Regions from separate parts of the Sulfuriferula nivalis genome, predicted to be linked through region 2. Evidence: predicted binding sites of a transcription regulator. Region 2 holds the regulator's gene; each other region holds the start of a gene.
The links. The regulator FliA, encoded in region 2, starts transcription of late flagellar genes. The targets are predictions, from matches to a motif close to CTAAAGTTNNCNNAAANNNTGCCGATANNA.
Positions count from the first base shown of each region.

Region 1 (8,288 bases), 110 kb from region 2:
TGCGCATTGCTGGCAACACTTGCCACCTGTCCATATGACAAAGTCTGTGCATTCAAAGCCTGAGAACCTTGCAACGCAGTTACTCTGAAGCTATAGGCACCATCCGCCGCCTTCGCACCACTATCCGTCGTGCCATCCCACTGCAAAGGTATCAGCCCCGCCTGCTGCGCACCGAGATCAAAACTATGAACTGGTTGCCCATTAGCATCTAACACAGTGACATTGACACTGCTGGCATTGCTTGGCAGATCGACACCAAATAAGGCACTGCCATTACTCAAACTCATACTGGAACCGTTTACCATTACGCCATGACCGATCATGCTGGCAGCTTGCAACGTTTGTGAGGATTGAAAGCTACTTATCATCGATTGCAAAGTTGTATTCACTTGTTGAATACCTGAGACCGTTGACAACTGCGCTAATTGGCTAGTCATCTGTGAATTATCCATAGGATTTAATGGATCCTGATTCTGCATTTGCGTCACTAGCAACTTCATAAACTGATCTTGCGCTGCCGTAGCCGCACTTGTCGTAGTGGTTTGGCTAGGATTCATTGCGGCCAATAAACTAGAAGAAACGGTATTAGTTGTACTCATGGTGAACTCCTAAATTACTGACCGATAGTCAGAGTTTTTTGTAACATGGATTTAGCCGCATTCATGGTATCCACATTGGTTTGATAAGAACGCGAGGCTGAAATCATGTTAACCATTTCTTCCACTACGTTTACATTAGGCATAGTGACGTAGCCTTTTTCATCAGCCAGCGGACTTTTAGGGTCATACATCATTCGCGGTGGCGATTTATCTTCAACCACTTGCGTCACTCTAACGCCAGTCGCCTCAGCGCCATTCACAGGCACAGCGGAAAAAACCACCTGCTTGGCTTTATAAACTTGTCCGGTTGAACTGGTTGCACTATCGGCATTTGCCAAATTACTTGCCACCACGTTGAGACGCTGAGATTGCGCACTCATGGCTGATCCTGCAACATTAAAAACGCTAAATAATGACATGATGATTACCCCTGCTGTAACGCTGCTAACATATCTTTTATTTGACCAGTCACAATAGTCAAACTCGCTTCATAGCGCAGCGCATTATCGGTAAACTGATTGCGCTCCACATCCATATCCACCGTGTTACCATCCACACTACCCTGACGAATAGCGCGATATTGCAATGGTACTCCGCCGATAGTTTGGCTACTGCCAGCTGAAAAATGCGCAGAATTAGTTGCGCTTAACTCGGATGCGCCAGAATTGGCAGGCGCTAATGCATGTTGCATAGCCTGCGCAAAATCAAAATCACGCGCCTTATAGTTAGGCGTATCAGCATTGGCAATGTTAGAAGCCAATACTTGCTGACGCTGTTCTCTCAGCCTTAATGCAACTTCGTGAAATTGCATATTGTTGTCAAATTTACCTATCATGTTGTTCTCCATAGTCACGATGGCACATATATATTGATTTAATGATAGCGCTTCCATCAAAATGCAAAGGTATAAATAAGCCCCTATTACAGGTGCTATTCTTCGCTTTAGGAAAAACGTATCAACTTATGATAGAGTCAGAAAAAGGGAGCACGCTGCTAATGAGGTTACTGATAATTCTACTTTTACTCCCAACACTGAGCTGGGCAGAGCCTGCACGGCAGGACAGCAATAGTATTTTGAACACGGTTACTCAGTTTTTACAGACGCAGTCAGTGGGACTGCCTGGCAAAGTCAAAATCACTCTTGGAAAAATTGACGACAGGCTCAATCTTGCTCCGTGTAGCAATCTGGAAGCATTCATGCCATATGGCAGCCGTATCTGGGGCAAGACCACTGTCGGCGTTCGTTGTAGCGTCCCAAGCACTTGGACGCTGTTTGTCCAGGCTGATGTTCGTGTCACAGGAAATTATGTAATCAGTGCTGCGCCATTAGCACGCGGACAGATGCTAAGTGATGAACAACTCAGCATAGCCGTTGGTGATTTGACTAAACTACCCAATGGGGTCATCACCAGCAAAGATCAGGCCACTGGTAAAATCATGACCATTTCCATACCTGCTGGGACACCTTTACGGTCTGATGCAGTGCAAACCCTGGCAGCGATTAAACAGGGACAGAATGTACGTATCATTACAACTGGAAATGGATTTGAAGTAAGTACAGAGGGGCACGCATTGAACAATGCAAACGCTGGACAACCTGTACAAATAAGATTAATTAATGGACAAGTAATAACTGGCATAGCTAAACCAGATGGCAGTGCAGAAATATCAAATTAAGGTATTTTCTGACATCAAAAAGGTTCGTTATTATTTTATTTATTTATTTTGCTAAATTCAGTTAAAGTTTATTGAGAACCTGCCGACAATCCATATGTAGTTCAGAGTATCTGAACCTTGATTGAAAGAAGATTATCATGAAAATTACTGACTCCATTAAAAACATAACCAGCCTGCCGGTGGGTAATACAACCACGAACAGTGCTAAGGGCAACGAGCAAGCTGCTGCGGTATCGACGGCTAACAGCAACACTGGCGCCAAAGTAACCTTGTCGCCGCTGTCGTCTCAACTTCAGGCGTTACAGGTGCAAATTGCAGGCACCAGCGCGTTTGATACTAAAAAAGTTGAGTCTATCAAAACAGCTATTGCAAATGGTCAGTTTCAAGTTGACTCCAGTAAAATCGCGAATGAGTTAATTACTTCTGTGAGAGACTTGTTGCAATCTAGAAATGGGTAGATATGAGCACTATAGGCACTAAATTATTAGCGAATTTAAACCACGAACAACAAGCTATCGATCAACTTGTTGAATTGATAAAGCATGAACAAGAAACGCTGGTTGCCGCGAACATTGAAGCCATAGACTCCATTACTAAACAAAAAGCCAACCTGATTGCTAAGCTGGCTGATCAAGCAAACAAACGCCATCTTATTTTAGCTGCAGCAAACTACCAAGCCGACGATACAGGCATGCAAACATGGATAGAGCAAAACAATGCACGTGAAGTAAATGAAGCATGGCAGGCATTGATACAACAAGTTAAAACTGCAAAACTGCTCAATCAAACCAACAGCCTGCTTGTAAATACACATCTAGCCCGCACCCAAAACGCACTTAACATATTACACGGCAGCAACAAATCTGGTAGCGTCTACGGTCCAAATGGACAAACCAGCAGTTCAACTAAAGCACGCCCTATCGTTAGCGGATAGGACGCTGATTCAAGCTAAACGACCTCGCCCCACAGATCGTGCTCACCACTATCAGTAATTTCCACAGTTACAAATTCACCCACAGCCAAATCCGCACCATCTTCAATCACCACCACGCCATCGATCTCGGGTGCATCAGCATAACTGCGCCCTATTGCACCTTCTTCACTAATCTCATCAATTAACACCGTCATGGTTTGACCAATTCGTGCCGCCAGACGATCCGCGCTGATGTCAGCCTGGCGCTCCATTAAGCGTGCACGACGCTCTTCCTTAACCTCATCAGACACATGGTCTGGCAAAGCATTAGCAGTTGCACCATCCACAGCAGAATAAGTAAAACAACCAACCCTGTCCAATTCAGCTTCATCGATAAAATTCATTAACTGTTGAAAATCTTCTTCAGTCTCACCAGGAAAACCAGTGATGAATGTGCTGCGTATCACCAGCTCCGGGCAGATTTCCCGCCATGCACGTATACGTGCCAAGGTGTTTTCAGCAGCAGCAGGTCGCTTCATCGCTTTTAAAATACGTGGACTGGCATGCTGAAACGGAATATCCAGATAAGGTAAGATTTTGCCTTCGGCCATCAATGGGATAATTTCATCCACATGCGGGTAAGGGTAGACATAATGCAAACGCACCCATACATCAAGCTCGGACAACGCTGCCGCCAATTCTGTCATACGCGTACGTATAGGGCGACCCTGCCAAAAACCTGTTCGGTATTTCACATCCACACCATATGCACTAGTGTCTTGCGAAATCACCAACAGTTCTTTTACACCCGCTTCAGCCAAACGCTCTGCCTCCTGCATCACGTCACCAATAGGACGGCTCACCAAATCGCCACGCATAGACGGGATAATGCAGAAAGTACAACGGTGATTACAGCCTTCAGATATTTTCAAATAGGCATAATGATCAGGTGTAAGTCTAATTCCTTGTGGCGGCACGAGATCCAGATAAGGATCATGAGGTTTGGGCAAATGTGCATGTACTGCCGCCATCACCGCTTCAGTTGCATGCGGACCCGTTACCGCCAACACACTAGGGTGCGCGGCAGTTACCACATCAGCTTTCGCGCCTAGACACCCAGTGACGATTACCTTACCGTTTTCTGCCAACGCCTCACCTATCGCATCTAACGATTCTTCGACAGCGGCATCAATAAACCCACAAGTATTAACCACGACCAGATCTGCATCATGATAATTTGGTGAAATCAAATAGCCTTCTGCACGTAATTCAGTCAGAATACGTTCTGAATCAGACGACGCTTTAGGGCAACCTAGCGATACAAAACCAACTTTGGGTATAGCATTCATTTAATTCCACTTTCTCATGTATATTATATTTTTTGCGTTTGCTTATATCTGGATTATGATGATCGTTACTGCCAGCAGCTGGATTCAAGCTGCGGTGGTGCTGATTTTCGGTGGCGCGTTAATGGCTGTCGTTTACTATTTACTGGACACACCTGGACGCAAACTACGGCGCATGGCTCGTGAAGCAGAAGAAGATGCTACCAGTAACGATCAAGCTTAGCCCTACTTCTATCTGTACGACAACAAACTTGCAGCGCTGAACCTTCAACCAAACCCGCTCTAACCAACTACCTAACTAACATAATGAGATTATACGGGATAAGCGCACATCTTACCGTTATGCTGCGCGCGCATCCGAAATCCAGATCAGACTGGCCATACGCCCAGTCACCCCATCACGCCGGTATGAATAAAAGCGTTCTGCATCACCATAGGTGCAAAATTCGCCACCATAAATTTGAGTAATTCCCATTTGTTTTAAACGTAATCGCGCTAATGCATAAATATCCGCCAGCCACTTATTAGACCCAGCTCCCTGAAAAGCACTGGCGGCTGATGGCATATCTGCGACAAACGCTGTTCTAACTTCACTGCCGACCTCGAATGCATTTGGACCTATTGCCGGACCCATCCAGGCCATAATTTGCTCAGCTGGATGCGCCATTGCCGCGACAGTTTCTTCCAGCACACCCGCCAACAAGCCACGCCAACCTGCATGAGCCGCTCCCACTACCGATCCATCTTGCGCGCAAAACAACACAGGCAAACAGTCTGCGGTCAACACGGCACAAACAACATCAGTATGATTTGCAACAGAAGCATCCGCTGCGACACGCTCATGCAAATTATCTGCGTAAGCCACTGTTGTACCATGCACTTGCTGCAACCAGCATGGTTCACTCGGCAAATCATCCCGTAACAAAGCACGATTTTCCGCCACATCAACCATGCTATCGCCCACATGGTCACCTAAATTTAGCCCCTGATAAACGCCAACACTCACCCCTTCGGCACGCAACGTTGATAAAGCCTGAACCTGACCAGGCGCAGGCCAATCCGGGTAAATATATTTCATAACAACTCGGCACTTTCTAAACAAATCAACAAATCAGCAAAATCCGCAGGCGGATCTACTTGCCATACCATATCCTCACCCGTAACAGGATGTACCAAACCCAGTTGTGTAGCATGCAATGCCTGTCGCGGAAAATCCCGGACACATGACAACGCACTATTCTGCCCACGATGATAAGTAGCGTCACCCACTAATGGGTAGCCTATCGATGTCATGTGCACACGTATTTGATGCGTACGTCCAGTTTCTAGCGCACATCGAAGTAAGCTATGTCTGGCAAAACGACGTAACACCGTATATCGAGTTACTGCCTCACGACCATTGCTCACCACCGCCATTTTGATACGCTGCGTAGGATGCCGCCCTATTGGCGCATCAACCACACCATCATGCTCTACCACCCCATGCGTTACCGCCAAATATTCACGTTTCACACTGCGCGACTGTAACTGCCTCACCAAATGTGTTTGCGCGGTCAAAGTTTTGGCAACGACCATCAAACCACTGGTATCTTTATCCAGCCGGTGCACGATACCCGCCCGTGGCACATGGGTAATTGCAGGGAAATAGAATAACAATGCATTTAGCAATGTGCCTTGCCAATTGCCACTCCCAGGATGCACCACTAAACCCACTGGTTTATTGAGTACCAAAATACTATCATCTTCATAAATGATATCTAATGGAATATCTTCCGCCACTGCGGGTAATTCCGCTGGATGCGGTTCTGGTTGAACCGTAACTTTCTCGCCACCCCAGACTTTATCCTTCACGCCCAATACCCGCCCATTGACCTGAACCAATGATTGTTTAATCCAATCCTGGATACGGCTACGCGAGTAATCTGGCATCAGCGATGCAAGTGCACTATCCAAACGAACACCACCACTCGAAAAAGGAATTTCCAATTCGATAGCAGCATCCATGTTTAATGTATAATCTGTTAACTGTTTTTCGGAAGATGTCATGAAACGAATTTTACTTGTTTTACTGCTCGTTGGGTTAGCTGGTTGCAGCAGCACCCCCACAACCAACGATGAAACCAAAAATTGGTCTGCTCAAAAAATCTACGCTGAAGCCAAAGATATGTTGAATTCAGGTAGTTATGAGAAAGCGATCAAGCTATTTGAGACTCTGGAAGCGCGCTATCCTTATGGCCGTTATTCACAACAGGCGCAGCTTGAAGTCGCTTATGCATATTACAAAGACAATGAACCGGTGTCTGCCGTTGCCGCTTGTGACCGTTTTATCAAGCTCCACCCCAATCATCCCAATGTTGATTATGCCTACTATTTAAAAGGGCTATCCAACTTTACTGAAGATCAGAGCTTTTTCGCACGCATTGCTGATCAGGACATGACAGAGCGCGATCCACGTTCTGCAAGTAATTCCTATGCATCATTTCAAGAACTATCGACCCGCTTTCCAGACAGCAAATACACACCTGATGCTATTGCACGGATGAAATATTTGATTGATGCGCTGGCTATGCATGAGGTGCACGTTGCGCAATATTATTACAAACGTGGCGCATACGTCGCTGCGGCAAACCGCGCTCAATATGCACTTAAAACCTATCCACAAGCACCTGCTAACGAACTGGGCATAGCCATCATGGTTCGTTCATATGATGCTTTAGGCACAAATGATTTACGTGACGATGCGCTGCGGGTTCTGAAGCTCAATTTCCCCAAAAGCAAATATATCGCTGGCAATTTTGACAAAACCAAACCCTGGTGGCGTTTCTGGGAATTATAATTAATGAGTAAGCTGGTTCTATTTGACCTAGACAATACCTTGCTGGCAGGTGATTCAGATTACGAATGGGGGCAATTTCTCATCGCTCGTGGCATCGTTGACCGTGATCTGTATGAAACCAAAAACGAACAGTTTTATCAGCAATATAAAGCTGGCACGCTGGACATCCATGAGTTTCTGGATTTCCAGCTTCGCCCACTCGCACTCCATAGTCGCGCTCAACTAAATGCATGGCATGCTGATTTTATGCACGACAAAATCAAGCCCATGATGACCACAGCGGCACGCAATCTGGTTACGCAAGCGCTTGCCGATGCGGATATGGTTGCCATCATCACCGCAACCAATAGTTTTGTCACCGCGCCTATAGCGCAGGCATTTGGCATACCACACTTAATCGCAACAGAACCTGAACAAATCAATGGTGAGTTTACGGGCAAGGTTGCTGGAATACCCAGTTTCCGTGAAGGCAAAATCACGCGTCTAAATGACTGGTTGGCCGCGCATAACAAACAGCTTAAAGATTTTAATGAAAGCTGGTTTTATAGCGACTCGCTCAATGACCTGCCTTTGTTGGAATTAGTCAGCCATCCCGTAGCAGTCGATGCCGACCCAACGCTTGCAGCATATGCAAACAAATTAGGCTGGCCTAGCATCAGCTTACGCAATTAAATCCACATGATTAAAAAATTCATCAATCGGGTATTAGGTAAAAAGTCCAAAACACGCTTATTACGCATCCCTGTCAACCAGCACAAACTGACCCGTGAACAAATTTTGCCATGTGCACTTAAAGTAACTGACACACTGCAACAGGCTGGCTACAGCGCATTTGTCGTTGGTGGCGCGGTGCGCGATTTACTCATAGGAAAAACCCCTAAAGACTTTGACGTTGCCACCAATGCCACCCCAGAACA
Region 1 covers NZ_AP021881.1:2,038,531-2,046,818, forward strand. Annotated here, with positions in the region: gene SFSGTM_RS10070 (flagellar hook assembly protein FlgD) at 1-599, opposite strand, end outside; gene flgC (flagellar basal body rod protein FlgC) at 614-1,018, opposite strand; gene flgB (flagellar basal body rod protein FlgB) at 1,024-1,434, opposite strand; gene flgA (flagellar basal body P-ring formation chaperone FlgA) at 1,596-2,276, shown strand; gene flgM (flagellar biosynthesis anti-sigma factor FlgM) at 2,414-2,734, shown strand; gene SFSGTM_RS10095 (flagella synthesis protein FlgN) at 2,737-3,210, shown strand; gene rimO (30S ribosomal protein S12 methylthiotransferase RimO) at 3,225-4,538, opposite strand; gene SFSGTM_RS10105 (hypothetical protein) at 4,594-4,758, shown strand; gene pgeF (peptidoglycan editing factor PgeF) at 4,876-5,613, opposite strand; gene rluD (23S rRNA pseudouridine(1911/1915/1917) synthase RluD) at 5,610-6,581, opposite strand; gene SFSGTM_RS10120 (outer membrane protein assembly factor BamD) at 6,580-7,371, shown strand; gene SFSGTM_RS10125 (histidinol-phosphatase) at 7,375-8,043, shown strand; gene pcnB (polynucleotide adenylyltransferase PcnB) at 8,050-8,288, shown strand, end outside.
Region 1: the regulator FliA is predicted to act here: its motif matches at 2,338-2,367, upstream of flgM (flagellar biosynthesis anti-sigma factor FlgM).

Region 2 (8,288 bases):
CCACCCGACGATTACGTGCCCTATTTTCTGCCGTATCATTTGGCATAATGGGCTTATTTGGTCCATTACCAACCACCATTAAGCGATTTTCTGCCACACCATTATTCATAAATTCACGCGCAACACTACTTGCCCGAACAGCAGAAAGCTCCCAATTAGACGCAAAAGCCGAATTACTAATTGGTACATCGTCAGTGTAACCATCAATTTCAATATCGTTACGTTGCATCTTCAGCACGTTGGCAATCGCACCCAGTGCCTGTCTCGATTCAGCCGCCAATTTTGCATCACCCGGTGCGAATAACAAACTGGCATTAATTTCTATGCTTACACCATGTGCTGTCTGTGTCACCCGTACTTTGCCTTCTCGAATGAGCGGTGATAGTGCATGCAAAATATCATTCGCCACATTAGTCATCTGCGACCGCTCTTGACGAATTACCGTACTATCATTGGATTTATTTGTAATAGCCTTGGACTTATTTTTACTGCTGCCGGGATTTTGTTCGCTGGCAGAGCCAAAAGCGCTCCCCAGTGATTCAGACAAAACTTTATATTTGCCTACATTGACTGCTGAAATGGCATACATCACCACAAAGAATGCAAACAGCAAAGTCATAAAGTCAGCATAAGACACCAACCAACGGTCGAGATTATCATGCTCTTCATCATCATCCCCCTGCCTTCTTTTTCTTCGTGACATTACCTGCCCCTAGCGTAAATAGGCCGCCAAACGATCTTCAACTACATGAGGGTTTTCACCGTTAATAATCAGCAACAAACCATCAGCAATCATTTCATGTGCACGAACCGATTGATTTACGATCACTTTTAACCGATTCGATATCGGCAGAAAAAACAAATTGGCAAAACCCACACCGTATATAGTCGCGACAAAAGCTACCGCAATACCACTGCCTAACTTAGCTGGGTCTGTTAAGTTCTCCATCACGTGAATCAAACCTAATACCGCACCTAATATACCTATAGTAGGTGAATAGCCACCCGCTGCTTCCCAAATTTTAACCGCCTGCCTTTGCTCCAAGGCATAAGCATCAATTTCAGTGTCAAGTATCGCCCTTAGTTTCTCTGCATCGATACCATCTATGATCAAACGCAAGCCTTTAGCAGTAAAAGCATGTTTGGAAGAACGCATATACGGTTCCAGACTCAACAAACCTTCGCGTCTTGCGGTATTACTCCACACGAAAATTTCACGCATGATGGCGGGACGAGTATCTTCTGGCGGCTTAAATAGCCAGCGCAACATACGCATGCCGCGTTTAAACACCGGCAATCGGGTTTGTATCAAGACCGCCCCGAGCGTGCCCACGACCACAATAATAAACGCAGCTGGTTGTAACAGCGAACCTATATGCCCACCGTCGAGCAGGTGCGCCACAAGTACCGCAGCTAACGCAAGGATAATACCTGTTAAGCTGCCCCAGTCCACAACTGGCTCCTTAAACTTGAACGAATACGTGCAACTGCCTGGCTATGCAATTGGCAAACTCGTGATTCTGATACACCCATTACCGCGCCAATTTCTTTCAAATTCAATTCTTGCTCGTAGTACAACCCCATCAATAATTTTTCGCGCGCAGGCAAACTGTCTATCGCCGTAATCAACGCATCTCTGAAATCATCTTGAAGTAGACCGGAAAGCGGGTCTCCCGACACATCAGCACAGAAACGATCCAGAAAACTATCATGCTCATCATCGTCATGATAATCCTCATAATAAATCAACTGGTGACCGCTACTCTCACTGAGCAGATCCTGATATTCAGCCAGCGTCATTTTCATCGACTTGGCCACTTCCAATTCGGTCGGCATGCGCCCTAATTTTTGCTGTAACGCGGACATGGCAACTTCTATTTTGCGCATATTCTGACGCAAATTACGTGGCAACCAGTCCGTACTCCGCAATTCATCCAGCATCGCACCACGTATGCGTTGTACAGCATAAGTCTCAAATTGCGCACCGTGTGACTCTTCATAACGGTTTACAGCATCCAACAGGCCTATCATGCCAGCCTGGATCAAATCATCCACCTCAACGCTGGAAGGTAATTTAGCCCGAAGTTGATAAGCCAATCGTTTCACCAAAGGCGCATGCTCTTTGAGTAATTGATTTTTATCAGATTTGCCGTTTGCGTTATACATAAATCAAGAAATACCTAATTGCCCTGCAATACGTCTAAACGCCACCGAAGCCATAGCCATCGGAAAGGCATCAATAACGGAACGTCCTAATCGCGCGGCACGGCTTAAATGGTCATCAGCAGGAATTGAACCCATAAAATGTAACGGCACCGCAAGATAACGACTCGCTGTTTTCGCTAGATTAGCATAAACCAGCTGCGCCTGTTCTTCTTCTGCATTTGTTACCAATACACCGAACCCACGACGACCGAGATTTGCATTCAATTGTTTAATTAAAGCGTAACCCGCTTTGATTGATTCTGCACTAGTCGAAATATGAATAACCACTTCTCCATCCGCCAATGCCTGCACAGGCAAGCTATCTGAACTATCCAATTCAGCATCCACAATAACCGTACCATATTGCTGCGCCAGCACACTTAACACATTGGACAATCGTTGCTTATCTTGTTCACTATAATGAGTTTCCTGCGCATTTCCACCCAGTACTGACGCAAAATTAAAACCATTTTGTATAGGCTGTATCACTTCATTTAAAGCACATTCTTGCCGCGCCACAGCCAACAAACCTGCGCGACGTGTGCGCCCCAAACGCGCCCCCACACCGTCACGATGACGAGCATCGATCAAAATTGCGTCATTCCCCAGATGCGCAAATGATGCGGACAAATTGGTTAACATCGCATTTTTTTCAGCGACACTTAGCACCGACAATAATGTCACTATACGAGGCTTAGGCCCCGCCAGCATGCGCCGCAATCCTGCGGCCTGATCTATATGTAAATTAGCCAAGATGCACCCCACGCAATGTAGCATCCTGATTGGCACGTACAGCATTAGCCACAATCAAAGATAACTCATCATCCAATAATTGAAACGCGTTGGTTTCGCGACGCAATTTAAATGCACGCTCAATCAAATCTGCACGCTGTACAGTATGTAAATCTTCAGGTACACGCTGTCCATTAGCTACATAATACAAATTCAGTTTTTGCCGTATCACTACATCCAGCACATTACCTATAGTAGCGGCTTCATCCACTTTAGTGACTATGCATCCAGCCAAACCACTGCCTTGATATGCACGCACCACTTCGTTCAAAGTCTCGCCAGTAGACGTTGCATTCAGGCACAACAGGCGTTTCACTTGCGCACCCATACCAGACAACATCGCCACCTGTTCAGCAACCATCTGGTCGCGCTGATTCATACCAACGGTATCAATCAATACAGTATGCTTACCTTTCAACTCTTCAAGCGCAATGCGTAAATCACTTTCATCTTTAACTGAATGCACCATGACGCCAAGGATTTTGCCATAAATACGCAGTTGCTCATGACCGCCAATACGATAACCATCAGTCGTAATTAAAGCCAGCTTATTAGCACCATGACGCATCACACAACGCGCAGCTAACTTAGCAGTAGTGGTAGTTTTGCCCACGCCAGTTGGCCCAACCAGAGCAAATACACCACCCTTCTCCAGAATTTCGTTTTCATTGCTCATCACATTGATATTGCGTGACAACACAGACTTGATCCAAGCCATTCCTTCAGGAAATGAGTTCACTGCAGGCAAATGCTCTATCAAATGCCGCGACAGGCCAGCGCTAAAACCAGTTGAGAGTAATTCACGCATAATTTCAGCACGACTAGGATCGCGATGCTGCATAGCACCCCAGGAAATTTCGCTCAACTGCACTTCCAGCATACTGCGCATTGCACGAATTTCTTCCATCATTTCGTTCATTTCGCGCTGCGTGTTGACCTGGCTAGACGGAGTAGTTGACGCCACCTTTGCGACAGCAGGACGAACTGTCGGACGTGTAACCACTGCTGCTGGTTCTTCATCGAACCGCATCAGTGGCGCCTTGTTTTCCACCACTTTATCAGCAGATGGGCTGACCAATGAGGCTATATCATCTCCAGCCAACGCCATGATTTCTACACCATTAGGCACTTTACGGTTAGACAGAATGACAGCATCCTCTCCCAACACATCACGCACCTGGCGTAATGCATCACGCGAATTATTCGCTATAAATTTCTGTACGTTCATACTTGACCTCCAACTAAACTGGTTACTCTTATGGTTTTAGAATCCGGGATTTCTGCGTGTGACAACACTTTCAACTGTGGAATTGCGCGACGTAAGAAACGAGCCAGCAACGCACGCAATGAACTTGGAACGATTAACACGGGAGGCAAACCCATTTGCTCTTGCTGGCGAGTTGCCAGATTCGCTTGCGTAGCTAAAGTATCAGCCAAACCTGGCTCTATACCTGCGCCATCAGGACCGCCTGCATTGATAGCCTGCATTAGCAACCTTTCCAAACGATTATCCAATGCCATCACAGACAACTCTTGTGAACCTGGATATATCTGCTGCACGATGGCGCGTCCCAGTGCAATACGCACCAGCGCTGTCAATTCGTTAGTATCCTGCACTTGCCCGGCATGCTCTGCCAGAGTTTCAATAATGGTACGCATATCACGTATATGCACGCCTTCAACTAGCAAATTCTGTAATACTTTCTGTAAAGCAGCTAACGTCATTAGCTTGGGCACTAAATCCTCAATCAATTTAGGTGACTCAATTACCAAATGATCAATCAACTGCTGCACCTCCATCCGCCCTAATAACTCAGCTGCATGCATGCTCATCAAATGGTTAAGATGGGTTGCTACAACTGTACCCGCATCAACTACGGTATATCCAAATGATTGCGCCTGATCCCGCAAACCACCTTCTATCCAAATCGCAGGCAAACCAAAGGCTGGGTCTGTCGTGGCATTGCCAGGTAGCGTACCGCTGACCACACCAGGATTGATAGCCAAAAACTGCCCATCAAATGCTTCTCCCAGCCCCATCTCTACGTCTTTAAGCGTAATGCGATAAGCCGAAGGACGCAGTTCCAAGTTGTCACGAATATGGACAGAAGGTGGCAAAAAGCCAATTTCCTGTGCGAATTTTTTACGTATGCCTTTAATCCGTTTAAGCAATTCACCGCCTTGTGTTTTATCTACCAGCGGAATCAAACGATAGCCAACTTCCAAGCCCAATGTATCCACAGGCACGATGTCTTTCCATGTTGCTTCCTCTAATTCAGAAGGCGCTTGTGCGGGCGCTTGCTCAGGAACAACCGCAGCCAGTTTTGCTTTTTGCACAAGCACATAAGCACCACCAGCCAACACAGCAGCCAACATGACAAAAGCCACATGTGGCATACCAGGTATCAATCCCATACCACCAATAATGCCTGCTGCGATATACAATACAGCAGGCTTAGCAAACAATTGATTCAACAACTGGCTACCAATATCCTGATCGCTTGCAACGCGAGATACAACGATACCAGCCGCTGTAGAAATAATCAGTGAAGGAATCTGCGCAACTAAACCATCACCGATGGCGAGCAAGGTGTAGTTTTTAATTGCCACGTCAAATGCCAGATCATGCTGCACCATACCAACTATCAACCCGCCGATGATATTGATGATGGTAACCATAATCCCTGCCACGGCATCACCACGCACGTATTTACTCGCACCATCCATCGCGCCGTAGAATTCGGCCTCTTGTGCAACATCTGAACGACGTTGACGAGCTTCTTGTTCACCAATCAGACCTGCATTCAAGTCAGCATCAATCGCCATTTGTTTACCTGGCATCGCATCCAAAGTAAAACGCGCACCCACTTCAGCGATACGTCCAGCACCCTTGGTAACCACCATAAAGTTAATAATGGTCAGGATAATAAATACCACAATACCTACTGTGTAATTACCACCTATCAAAAAGTGACCAAATGCCTCAATTACCTTACCAGCTGCATCTGGACCAGTATGACCTTCGGTCAACACCACACGCGTAGATGCAACGTTCAATGACAGACGCAGCATAGTGCTAACCAGCAACACGGTTGGGAACACAATAAAATCAAGCGGTTTAACCGTATACAAACTGGTCAACAACACAATGATAGACAGCGCTATATTAAAGCTGAAGAAAATATCAAGGATAAATGCAGGTAATGGCAACACCATCATCGATAACATCACGATAATGATGATAGGGGCGACTAGTACTGCGCCACCGGTTACGCCTGTCATCCAGGCTGGTAATTTAAATCCGTTCATAGCGGCATCCCATCAAGTAGTGGTTTAGCAGCAGCTGGATTCAACGGATCCAACTCAGCAGGCACATCAATATCTTTAGGCATAGTCGGAGCAACACCACCACGGACACGGTAGCTGCGTAACTGGAATACATAAGCCAGAATTTCGGCCACTGCGGTATAGAGCGCTTGTGGAATCTCCTCACCCAAATCAGTGTGTTGATACAAAGCACGCGCTAAAGGCGGCGCTTCTAATGTAGGAATATTATTCGCAGCTGCGATTTCACGAATTTTGGCTGCAACTTCATCTGCGCCTTTCGCCACCACAATAGGTGCACTAGATCCACCATCGACATAACGTAATGCCACTGCATAGTGCGTAGGGTTAGTGACGACCACGTCAGCCGTAGGAACTTCAGACATCATCCGGCGACGCGCCATTTCACGCTGTTGCTGACGTATTTTTGCTTTAACTTGCGGATTACCATCAGCTTCTTTGGCCTCTTGACGCACTTCTTCACGCGTCATTTTCAGCTTTTCAGCATAGTGGTACATTTGATAAGGTGCATCTATCGCCACAATCAGACCCAGTGCTGAAGTCATGGAAATAAAGGCGTACCACAACAACTGTCCAACGTGAGCTGTACTTGCCTGCACCGATTCATTGCCTAAAGCCATCACAGCTTCTTTTTCATGCAGCATGACCATCCATGCGACAACACCGACCAGTGTTGCTTTGGCAACGGCTTTCACCAATTCCACCAAGGCATGAGTGGACACCATATTGCTCAAACCCTTGATTGGGTTCATTCGTCCAAAATTAGGAACAAGTGCTTTATTGCTGAACAACCAGCCGCCTATTAGTGCAGGTGATAATAAAGCCACTAGAATTAGTAAACCAGCCAATGGTGCAAAAGCGACCAACAACTTCATCAGATTTGCGCCAATTTGGGTATAAATCAGGTTCATATCAAACACCTGATCACGCGTAAATGACATGCCAGAAACCAGCATGGCTTTCAGTTCGCTCACCAAATTACCACCGCTCATCCACAATCCTGTGCCAGCAGCCATTAAGCCAGTAAAAGTAGCCAGTTCTCGCGAACGCGGTACATCGCCATCTTCCCGCGCTTTTTCAAGTCGCTGGGCCGTGGCCTGTTCCGTTTTCTCTAGATCGCTATCTTCAGCCATCGCCTATTGCTCCTGAACACCCATCTCACTTTAAGACGGATTACACAGTTTCAATTATTGACGAGAAAACAGATGACGTATCGACGGAATAAAGCTGTAAAACCGTTTCTTTTCAGCTTAACGCAAGCTACTGGAGCAAAACGTAAAATGTTCAGAAATTAAATATTTGTCCCTGTTGTAATGCTTGTAACTGATACTCAACTGACTCTAGTTCAGCGATTTCACCCATGATAGTCTCTTCGCGCCCTGGCTTGAGATGCGTAATATAAATAGGAACGTTAGCCGTGAGCTGTTTTAACTCTTCAAGCAACGTTGAGGGGGAAAGATGCTTGGATATCTCAGCAATACCATGTTCATCCTGCGGAAATGCCGTTTCTATAATCAATGCATGTAAATTTTCAATTTTATTAATACAGTCCCACAACACGGGATTTTTCCCTGTGTCACCTGAGAAGACTATACTCGCCGTCGGACTGCTCAACTGATAACCAACAGCCGGCACGGTATGGTTTGCAGGCAAAGCCGTAATAACGCGTTCAGCGAGCTGTACCGCTTGATAAACATCGATGGCGCTATAGCGTAAATACGGACACTCAGGCGGAACCTCCGTAAAGTCCGGCCAGATACGCCAGTTAAAAATATCCTGGCGTAGAATTTCCAGCACAGTGTCAATCGCATAAACCGTGACGGGGCGATCACGCATTGCACCTACCGAATCCAGCAATAAAGGTAGCGCAAGTATATGATCCAGATGGCTATGCGTAATGAAAACATGATCTATCAGAGCCAATTGTTCCAGCGACAGTTGCAGCA
Region 2 covers NZ_AP021881.1:1,925,748-1,934,035, forward strand. Annotated here, with positions in the region: gene motD (flagellar motor protein MotD) at 1-703, opposite strand, end outside; gene SFSGTM_RS09535 (flagellar motor protein) at 713-1,453, opposite strand; gene SFSGTM_RS09540 (RNA polymerase sigma factor FliA) at 1,435-2,166, opposite strand; gene SFSGTM_RS09545 (MinD/ParA family ATP-binding protein) at 2,170-2,958, opposite strand; gene flhF (flagellar biosynthesis GTPase FlhF) at 2,951-4,225, opposite strand; gene flhA (flagellar biosynthesis protein FlhA) at 4,222-6,306, opposite strand; gene flhB (flagellar biosynthesis protein FlhB) at 6,303-7,475, opposite strand; gene SFSGTM_RS09565 (MBL fold metallo-hydrolase) at 7,627-8,288, opposite strand, start outside.

Region 3 (8,288 bases), 270 kb from region 2:
ATTTGCAGGCCTATTTATTCCTGCAATAGCAGGCGTAATGATAGGCGCATTCATATCAGGCCGTGTGGCTGGACACATTACACCACATAAAACTGTTAAATATGCCTATGTGCTTTTGCTTTGCGCGGCCACAATCAATATCGGTTACAACGTTTTTTTCATACCAACGTGGCCTTGGGCGGTTTTACCCATCACGCTATATGGCGCAGGTATGTCACTCGCAATGCCAAGCATTACCCTGCTCGCCTTGGATTTATTCCCGCAACATCGTGGATTGACATCCTCTATGCAAGGTTTTGTCCAAACCATGCTTAATGCCATGGTTGCAGGTGTTGTTTCCCCTTTGTTATCAGCCTCACCAATTTATCTGGCGATAGGGATGATGATATTTTTACTACTTGGGCGTGGCACATGGGGGCTATATTGCTCTGTCAATAATAAACATTAAATAATAAATATAATTAATTGTATTTTAATAATTAATTAAAATTACTTTGATTTAATCATTAAGAATAGAGGCAGAATAACCCCCTTATTTAATACTTAAAAAATAGATTTTTGTCCTACAATAAAATTGCTTCATGCAAATTCATTAACTTTTATTTAGGAGAATAAAATGTCATTCAATCCAAGTGCAATAGGAACAGGTGTCAATGCAGCTAACGCCAAATCATTAATGGAAACCCACATGGCAAAAGCTCAACACTGCTGCAAATCCGGCAGCGGTTCTTTTGCTCAAGCATTATCAAACTTTTCCAGTCCAGAAGCGGTTCAGAATCGTGATGAAGCCAAATCATCTATGAAAAGTATCGCCCAGTCTCAGCAATCAGGCGCAGATATCCAGCAGGCTGCACAAAGCCTATCCGGTAATACATATGCTTCGGTTAATGATTATCTGCAAGCGCTTTCACAATCAGCGAGCCAAAGCATTTCATCAATATAATCTCAATACAAAGTTGGCAAATGATAGTTAGTGCTGAATTTCCACAAGGGGATTCAGCACCGCAACACTACTGAACCGCAGTGACATAAAACTATGCTATTTATTTAGTACGTTTTACTATTTGATAAGATAGAATATGACACTTTCATTCATAAGCTCACCTTCATGCTCCCATTTAATCAAGAAACTATTGATGTTGCATGGCTACTCACTGTGCTAAATGGTTCTTTTAGTGAAATTTATTTCATTGATTGCGCAACCAAAAAAATCGCACATGCAAATGAATCTGCATTAACTAATCTGCAATACAGCCTTAATGAATTAACCCAAAAGACTCAATTTGATATCTCACCTACGCTCACGCCTGAAGTACTGGATGAGCTTTTGGCAAACATTTGTAACCATACTCAGCAATCAGTAAGTATTGAAACAACAAACCTGCGACGAGACGGCTCGACATATCCCATTGCCTTCCGATTATTTCGCTCACCTGATCCTGCACACTCCTATATCGCAATTGGGAGCGACTTGAGCCAACAGCAAACCAATGCAGCGGCGTTGCAATTAAGTGAGTCACGTTTCCAGGAAATCATCGCTAACATTCCCAGTCTGGTTTTTCAGCTCCTGCGTCGCCCCGACAATTCAGTTGCTTTTCCATATGTTAGCGATCGTTGTGCTGATCTGCTAGGCATCGTATCAAATGCATTAATCCATGATGCCAATCTGTTTGTCGATTTAATTGTGCCCGATGATAGAGCAACCTACTGGGATACTATGCAACAGTCGGCTTCATCCATGCATACATGGAACTGGAAAGGTCAAGTTTGGATAGAAGCGTGGCAGGATATAAAGTGGATTGCAATACGAGCAACCCCAACGCTACAAAAGGATGGCAGCACACTGTGGAATGGCGTTATTACTAACGTTACGCAGACCAAGCATGAGGAAATGGAAGTAAAGCAGACACAGGCGCAACTGGCAGAATTATCATCACACACAGAGCGTATTAAAGAACAGGAACGTACCCGTATTGCACGTGAAGTACATGATGAATTAGGCGGGAATCTGACGGCTATCAAGATGGCAGTAACATTAGTCAAACGACGGTTAGCGACTGACGATAGCTGCCTTGAAAAAATCAACTATATTGACATGTTAGCGGATAGAACCATAGAATCAGTCCGGCGAATTGCCAGTGATTTACGTCCTAGTATTTTAGACTTGGGCTTGGTAGCTGCGATAGAATGGCAAACGCGTGAATTTGAACGTCAAATGGGTATCACCTGTGAATTTATAACATCAGATGATGATATTGCGCTCAATTCCGATCAGGCAACGGCGCTTTTTAGGGTTTTTCAAGAAGCGCTAACCAATATCAGCAAACATGCGAATGCAACATTAGTTCATGTGCACTTGAAAAAACAGAAAGCCGACATCACCTTAGAGATAGATGATAATGGTAAAGGTATGGAACAAGCTGACAGGCTGAAGTTAAAGTCCTTTGGTATACGCGGCATGATGGAGCGCGTGAACTCGTTAGGTGGGCAATTGTCTATTACATCAAGCACCGAAACGGGAACTAACATTCTCATCAACATTCCACTAACTCATGAGTAATAATTATGACTACAGATAAAAAAATTCGCGTATATATTGTTGACGATCACGCTATCGTACGAGAAGGCTTGAAACAAATTCTGGCCGACACTACGGACTTAATCGTTGCTGGTGACTCTGATACAGGTCATGAGGCAATTAAACTGGCACGAAACCGAGAGTTTGATGTCCTGCTACTTGATGTTTCCATGCCTGATCGCAATGGCATTGAAATATTAAAGCAAATCAAAAAAGAGGCTCCTTATATAGCGGTACTTATGCTCTCTATGCATAGTGAGGATCAATATGCCATTCGTTCACTTAAAGCGGGCGCATCCGGCTATTTAAATAAACAAAGCGCACCTGCTGAGCTAGTGGATGCTATACGGGAAGTCTTTGCTGGTCGCAAATATATTAGCAATGCACTGGCGCAAGAACTCGCCAATCAAATTGGTGGTAAACACCAATCATCAGCCCATGAGACACTTTCTGATCGTGAATACCAGACCATGACCATGATAGCCTCTGGGAAGTGCGTTAGTGACATTGCTATAGATTTGAATTTGTCTGTTAAAACAGTCAGCATGTATCGCGCACGCTTGTTGCAAAAGATGCAATTAAAAAATAATGCAGAATTAATGCATTATGCAATGAAAAATAATTTAGTTTAATTATTATTAATAATCAATTAGATATAAAAAATTGTGAAATTATTTAATATTTATTTCACCTAAACCCTAAAGTAATCGGTTTTTATGCCGTTAATCAGTTGATTGCGCTTCTAGTAAATCAGTTACCATTATACCTAATCGAAATGGTAACTGTGCTAGAAAGCGAGTGCAATCATGAAAACCCCACCGGAAAATTCTACACCGCTCAACCCCGCAGAAATTGCTCGTGAAGCATTTCGCCAGTTGGCTATGCAAAAAATCGCCCCGACTCCTGAGGCATATCACGCAGCGTACAATAAAATCAGCGGCGTTATAGAGACACACAATCCTCAAATTATTCTTAATGATTTTGCCACGGAGCTCACTCGTCTTCCTGGCGAAGCCTCATTCTTCGGAAAGCGCTTACGTAAAGCTGCTGAATCCAATAACTGGGCTGCATATCAGGAAGACCTGAATGAGCTTATTAACAACCAAATAAAACCAAGTATGCAAGTCGTTGCCGCACCCGCTGTAAGCACGGTTGCACAAGTTATTGCTGCAGATACAGAGCAAACTCAGTTGCTACGTGAACTCCTCACCCGCACACTGACATTTGCCGTCGCTTCACTACTCTCCAACATACCTGAACTAGCAGCAGAATCTGAAGCATTGGGCAATGCAATCAAAGATGCACGGACTGATGCAGAGCTCACAGATATTGGCAATCGCTTAAAACAACTCTGCTTCCGTATCGAACTTAAAAGTGGAGATATCGCTGAACAGCAAGATATGCTGTTGCGTTTATTCAGGTTGTTATTGGACAACGTCAGTTACTTACTCGATGATGACAGCTGGCTACGCGGCCAAATTAATGTAGTGCAAAATCTAATTGCCGGCCCAGTCAACCATCATGCTCTGGAAGATGCGACACAAAGCCTGAAGGAAGTTATTTACAAGCAAGGTACCTTAAAGGACAGCCTGTCAGAAGCTAAAATCACTGTTAAAAACATGATTACGATCTTTATTGATCGTTTAGGTTCTATCGCCACCACTACCGGTGATTACCATGGCAAGATTGATATCTACACACAAAAAATTGCGCAAGCACAACACATTAGCGAACTTAATACCATTTTGGATGATGTGATGCGGGATACACGCAGCATCCAGGCGGAAGCATTAAAATCTCGCGACGAAATGCTGGTAGCGCATAAAGAAGCACAAGATGCAGAAGCCCGCATTCATCTACTAGAATCTCAACTAGCTGAAGTCAGTGCTTTAGCGAGTCATGATCAGCTTACCAACAGCCTGAATCGTCGTGGTCTAGATGATGTGTTTGAGCGTGAACAAGCTCGTGCTGATCGCCATGGAACAACCCTAAGCATTGCTATGCTGGATATCGATGACTTTAAGAAACTAAACGATACCTATGGGCATGAAGCAGGTGATGAAGCACTTATCCATATCGTACGTATCGTTAAAGATACTTTGCGCTCTATGGACGTGGTTGGCCGGTTCGGTGGTGAAGAATTCATCATTGTTTTGCCCGACACACCAACAATAGAAGCAGTTGATGTAGTTGGTCGCCTACAAAAGGAACTAACAAAACGTATTTTCATGTTTAACAATCAGAAACTGTTCATTACTTTCAGTGCGGGCGTCGCTACTCGCGCACCAAATGAAGCAATGGCTGAAACAATTCGTCGTGCAGATGAAGCCATGTACAAAGCCAAAAAGACCGGGAAAAACCGTGTAGTTGCAGCCGATTAAGTTTTTTGACAAATAAATAAATTAAAGTTTTCCTTAAACGTAGCCGAAAACTGGGTAACTGGCTAGCAAAGCAGTGAACTGAAGAAAGTAAAAGTTTAGAAAAAAACATTAAACTTCTTCAAAAGATGACCGATAAAGTAAATAACAGCGGTGAAAATGCTTCAAAGAGAAGTTCCAGCGCTGAAGTACTAAGTTGATTCATAGACCCGAGTTATTTAAGGAGAATTATCATGGCACAAGTCATTAACACTAACGTATCCGCTCTGTTTGCTGGCCAAGCGTTGAATAAATCACAACAAGCATTACAGACAGCTCAAGAACGCCTTTCATCAGGCTTACGTATCAATAGCGCAAAAGATGATGCAACTGGCCTAGCGACTGCCACTACCTACGACACTACGATACGCGGTGCAAACCAAGCAGCTCGCAATTCAAATGACGCCATCTCAACCGCACAAACCAATGACGGCTATATGGCACAAATTACCGCCAATCTGCAACGTTTATATGAGATTGGAGTGCAGTTGGGCGGTACGGCATCAGGCGCAGAGGCAACAGCATTGATAGCAGAAAATACCCGCATTAATGCTTTAGCCACCAGCGATACCGGAGCAGTTATTGACTCAACGGGTACTGTAGGAGGTGCAGTTGGTACGAAGCCTACGCTTACTGCCACCGGGAGTTCCGCATCAATTGCAACCATTAATGCCGACCTTACTGCCGTTTCTACTGCTCGTTCAAGCTACGGTGCAGATATGGCAACCTATGGTTCAGCTGTAGCCGTGTTGCAACTGCAATCCGTGAACGTATCTGCATCATACAGCCGTATCATGGATACAGATTATGCCGCAGAGACAGCTGCAGCATCTAAAAACAACATCTTGCAACAAGCGGGGACAGCAGCATTAGCACAAGCTAACCAAAACCCCCAGTCAGTCTTGTCACTGTTACGATAAGACGCTAGTATGACTTAGCCCTAAACAGATCGCTGTTTAGGGCTAAAACATTAGGAGGATATCATCATGATTATCCAAAATATAGGTTCAACCGGACTAGCCGCTACTCCTGACACGGGTGCGGCTAAAGTCGCTTCTCCTGCACCCACTCCGACGCCAGCCCCAGCCCCTGAAAAATCAGCGACGTCTCAACAGCTACATGCTGCGGTAGACACTATGAACCATGCCATGGCGCAGTCAAATCAGAGCTTGCAGTTCAGTGTGGATACAGAAACAAAGAGACCCGTAGTCACTGTGGTTGATAGCCAAACAGGCGATGTGATTATGCAATTTCCGTCAAAGGCAATATTGGCGATTGCACACTCAATAGACCAATATCAAAGCGGTATGCTATTGAATCATAAGGCTTAAGCAAGGAGAATATCATGTCAACAAGTACAGTCGCATCTTCAACCGCATCAGGTGTGCTCGATGTTCAGTCACTTGTTTCACAATTGATGGCAGTCGAGCAACAACCGGTAGATAAACTTAATGCCGCGGTCACTAGCTATCAGTCCATGATATCTTCCTGGGGCACTATTAGCAGCTTAGTGTCGGGCTTACAAACCTCAATAACCAACCTGACCAATAATTTACAGGGTTATGTAGCTACGCCTTCGGACTCAAGTATCTTTTCCGCATCTGCCGACAGCACTGCTGTAGCTGGAACATACTCGTTAAATGTGACTCAACTTGCACAAGCTCAAAATTTAGTCGCTACAGGACAAACGAGCAGTACTGCAGCCATAGGCACTGGCACAGCGACCACCATTACATTTGATTTTGGCAGTATTAGCCTGGGCACACCGCCTACGGGCACATTAACAAATGGCGTGTACAGTGGAGCGAGCTTTACATCCAATGCCAGCGGTACAAAAAGTATCACTATAGACAGTAGCAACAATTCTCTGCAAGGTATCAGAGACGCGATCAATGCGGCCAACATGGGTGTTACTGCGACTATTGTGAACGATGGTAGTGGCACGCCATATCGCCTGACTTTAACGTCGAATAGCTCGGGTGCCAGCAACAGTATGAAAATCACCACTAGTGGTGGTGACAGTGCCGTTGACAACTTATTAGCCTATGACCCTGCTGGCACACAAAATCTCAATCAAACAGTTACGGCGCAAAACGCGAATCTGACTGTAAATGGTATTGCGATCACCAGCTCATCCAATAAAGTTGCCGATGCTATTCAAGGCGTAACATTGTCGCTTAATAAGACAACCACTTCCGCAGAATCCTTAACGGTTGCTAGAGATACAAACACCATTAACACAGCATTTACTGGATTAGTTAGCGCATATAATGCGCTTGCCACCCAACTCACTTCACGCTCAGCTTATGGCACCAGCACCTCACCAGCGGGGTCATTAGCTGGTGATGGCGTAATTCGCGCCATGCAAGATCAACTACGCAATGTGTTTAATACTGCAGTAACCGGTGGTGCTTATAGCTCCTTAGCCCAGGTTGGTATAGCTTTTCAGGTTGACGGTTCATTGCAATTAGATAGCACGGCGCTTAACAATGCCATTACTAATAATTTTAGCGATCTGAATAATCTAGTGTCCTCGACTTCGGGCATAGGTACGCGATTAAATGCCTGGGCGACTTCTATGCTCTCACCTGGGGATGGCCTAATTGCCACGCGTACTGCAAGTTTAAATAGCTCAATAAAAAACGACAACACACAAATTGATCAGTTAACAGCGCGCCTAGTTACAGTTAAACAAAACTATATTACACAATATAGCAATCTGAACGTATTGTTAGGTAGCATGAATGCCACCAGCAGCTTCCTGACCAAACAACTCGCATAATTACGTCACTTAAATAGCGCTGTCAGAATATAAATTTTTGATTAACACTAAATTTACACCTCTTTTTGCCGTTATAAATATCATGGGGTATCAGTAAAGTACTGGTATAAAGCGAAACAATCAGCTGCATGGACTATAAGGATAAAATCATGTTTGGATCTGCGCAAAGAGGCATAAATGCATACGCAAAAGTAGAACTGGAAACCGGCGTACTTGCAGCATCACCACATAAGCTGATTACCATGCTGTTTGATGGTGCAAAAATGGCTATCGATAAAGCCATTACGCATACCCAAAACAATGAAATCGCACCAAAGGGTAGAGCAATCTCTCATGCTATGTCTATCATCAGTGATGGTTTGCAAGCAAGCTTGAATAAGGACGTTGGTGGAGAAATCGCCTTGAACTTAGACGCTTTGTACAGTTACATGGTAATGCGTTTACTCGATGCAAACGTTCATAACGACATTAGCAAGCTAAATGAAGTGAAATCTTTATTAGAAGAGTTACG
Region 3 covers NZ_AP021881.1:1,651,355-1,659,642, reverse strand. Annotated here, with positions in the region: gene SFSGTM_RS08180 (multidrug effflux MFS transporter) at 1-448, shown strand, start outside; gene SFSGTM_RS08175 (hypothetical protein) at 617-943, shown strand; gene SFSGTM_RS08170 (PAS domain-containing sensor histidine kinase) at 1,109-2,560, shown strand; gene SFSGTM_RS08165 (response regulator) at 2,566-3,210, shown strand; gene SFSGTM_RS08160 (GGDEF domain-containing protein) at 3,385-4,959, shown strand; gene SFSGTM_RS08155 (flagellin N-terminal helical domain-containing protein) at 5,190-5,915, shown strand; gene SFSGTM_RS08150 (flagellar protein FlaG) at 5,982-6,326, shown strand; gene fliD (flagellar filament capping protein FliD) at 6,341-7,777, shown strand; gene fliS (flagellar export chaperone FliS) at 7,927-8,288, shown strand, end outside.
Region 3: the regulator FliA is predicted to act here: its motif matches at 4,982-5,011, upstream of SFSGTM_RS08155 (flagellin N-terminal helical domain-containing protein).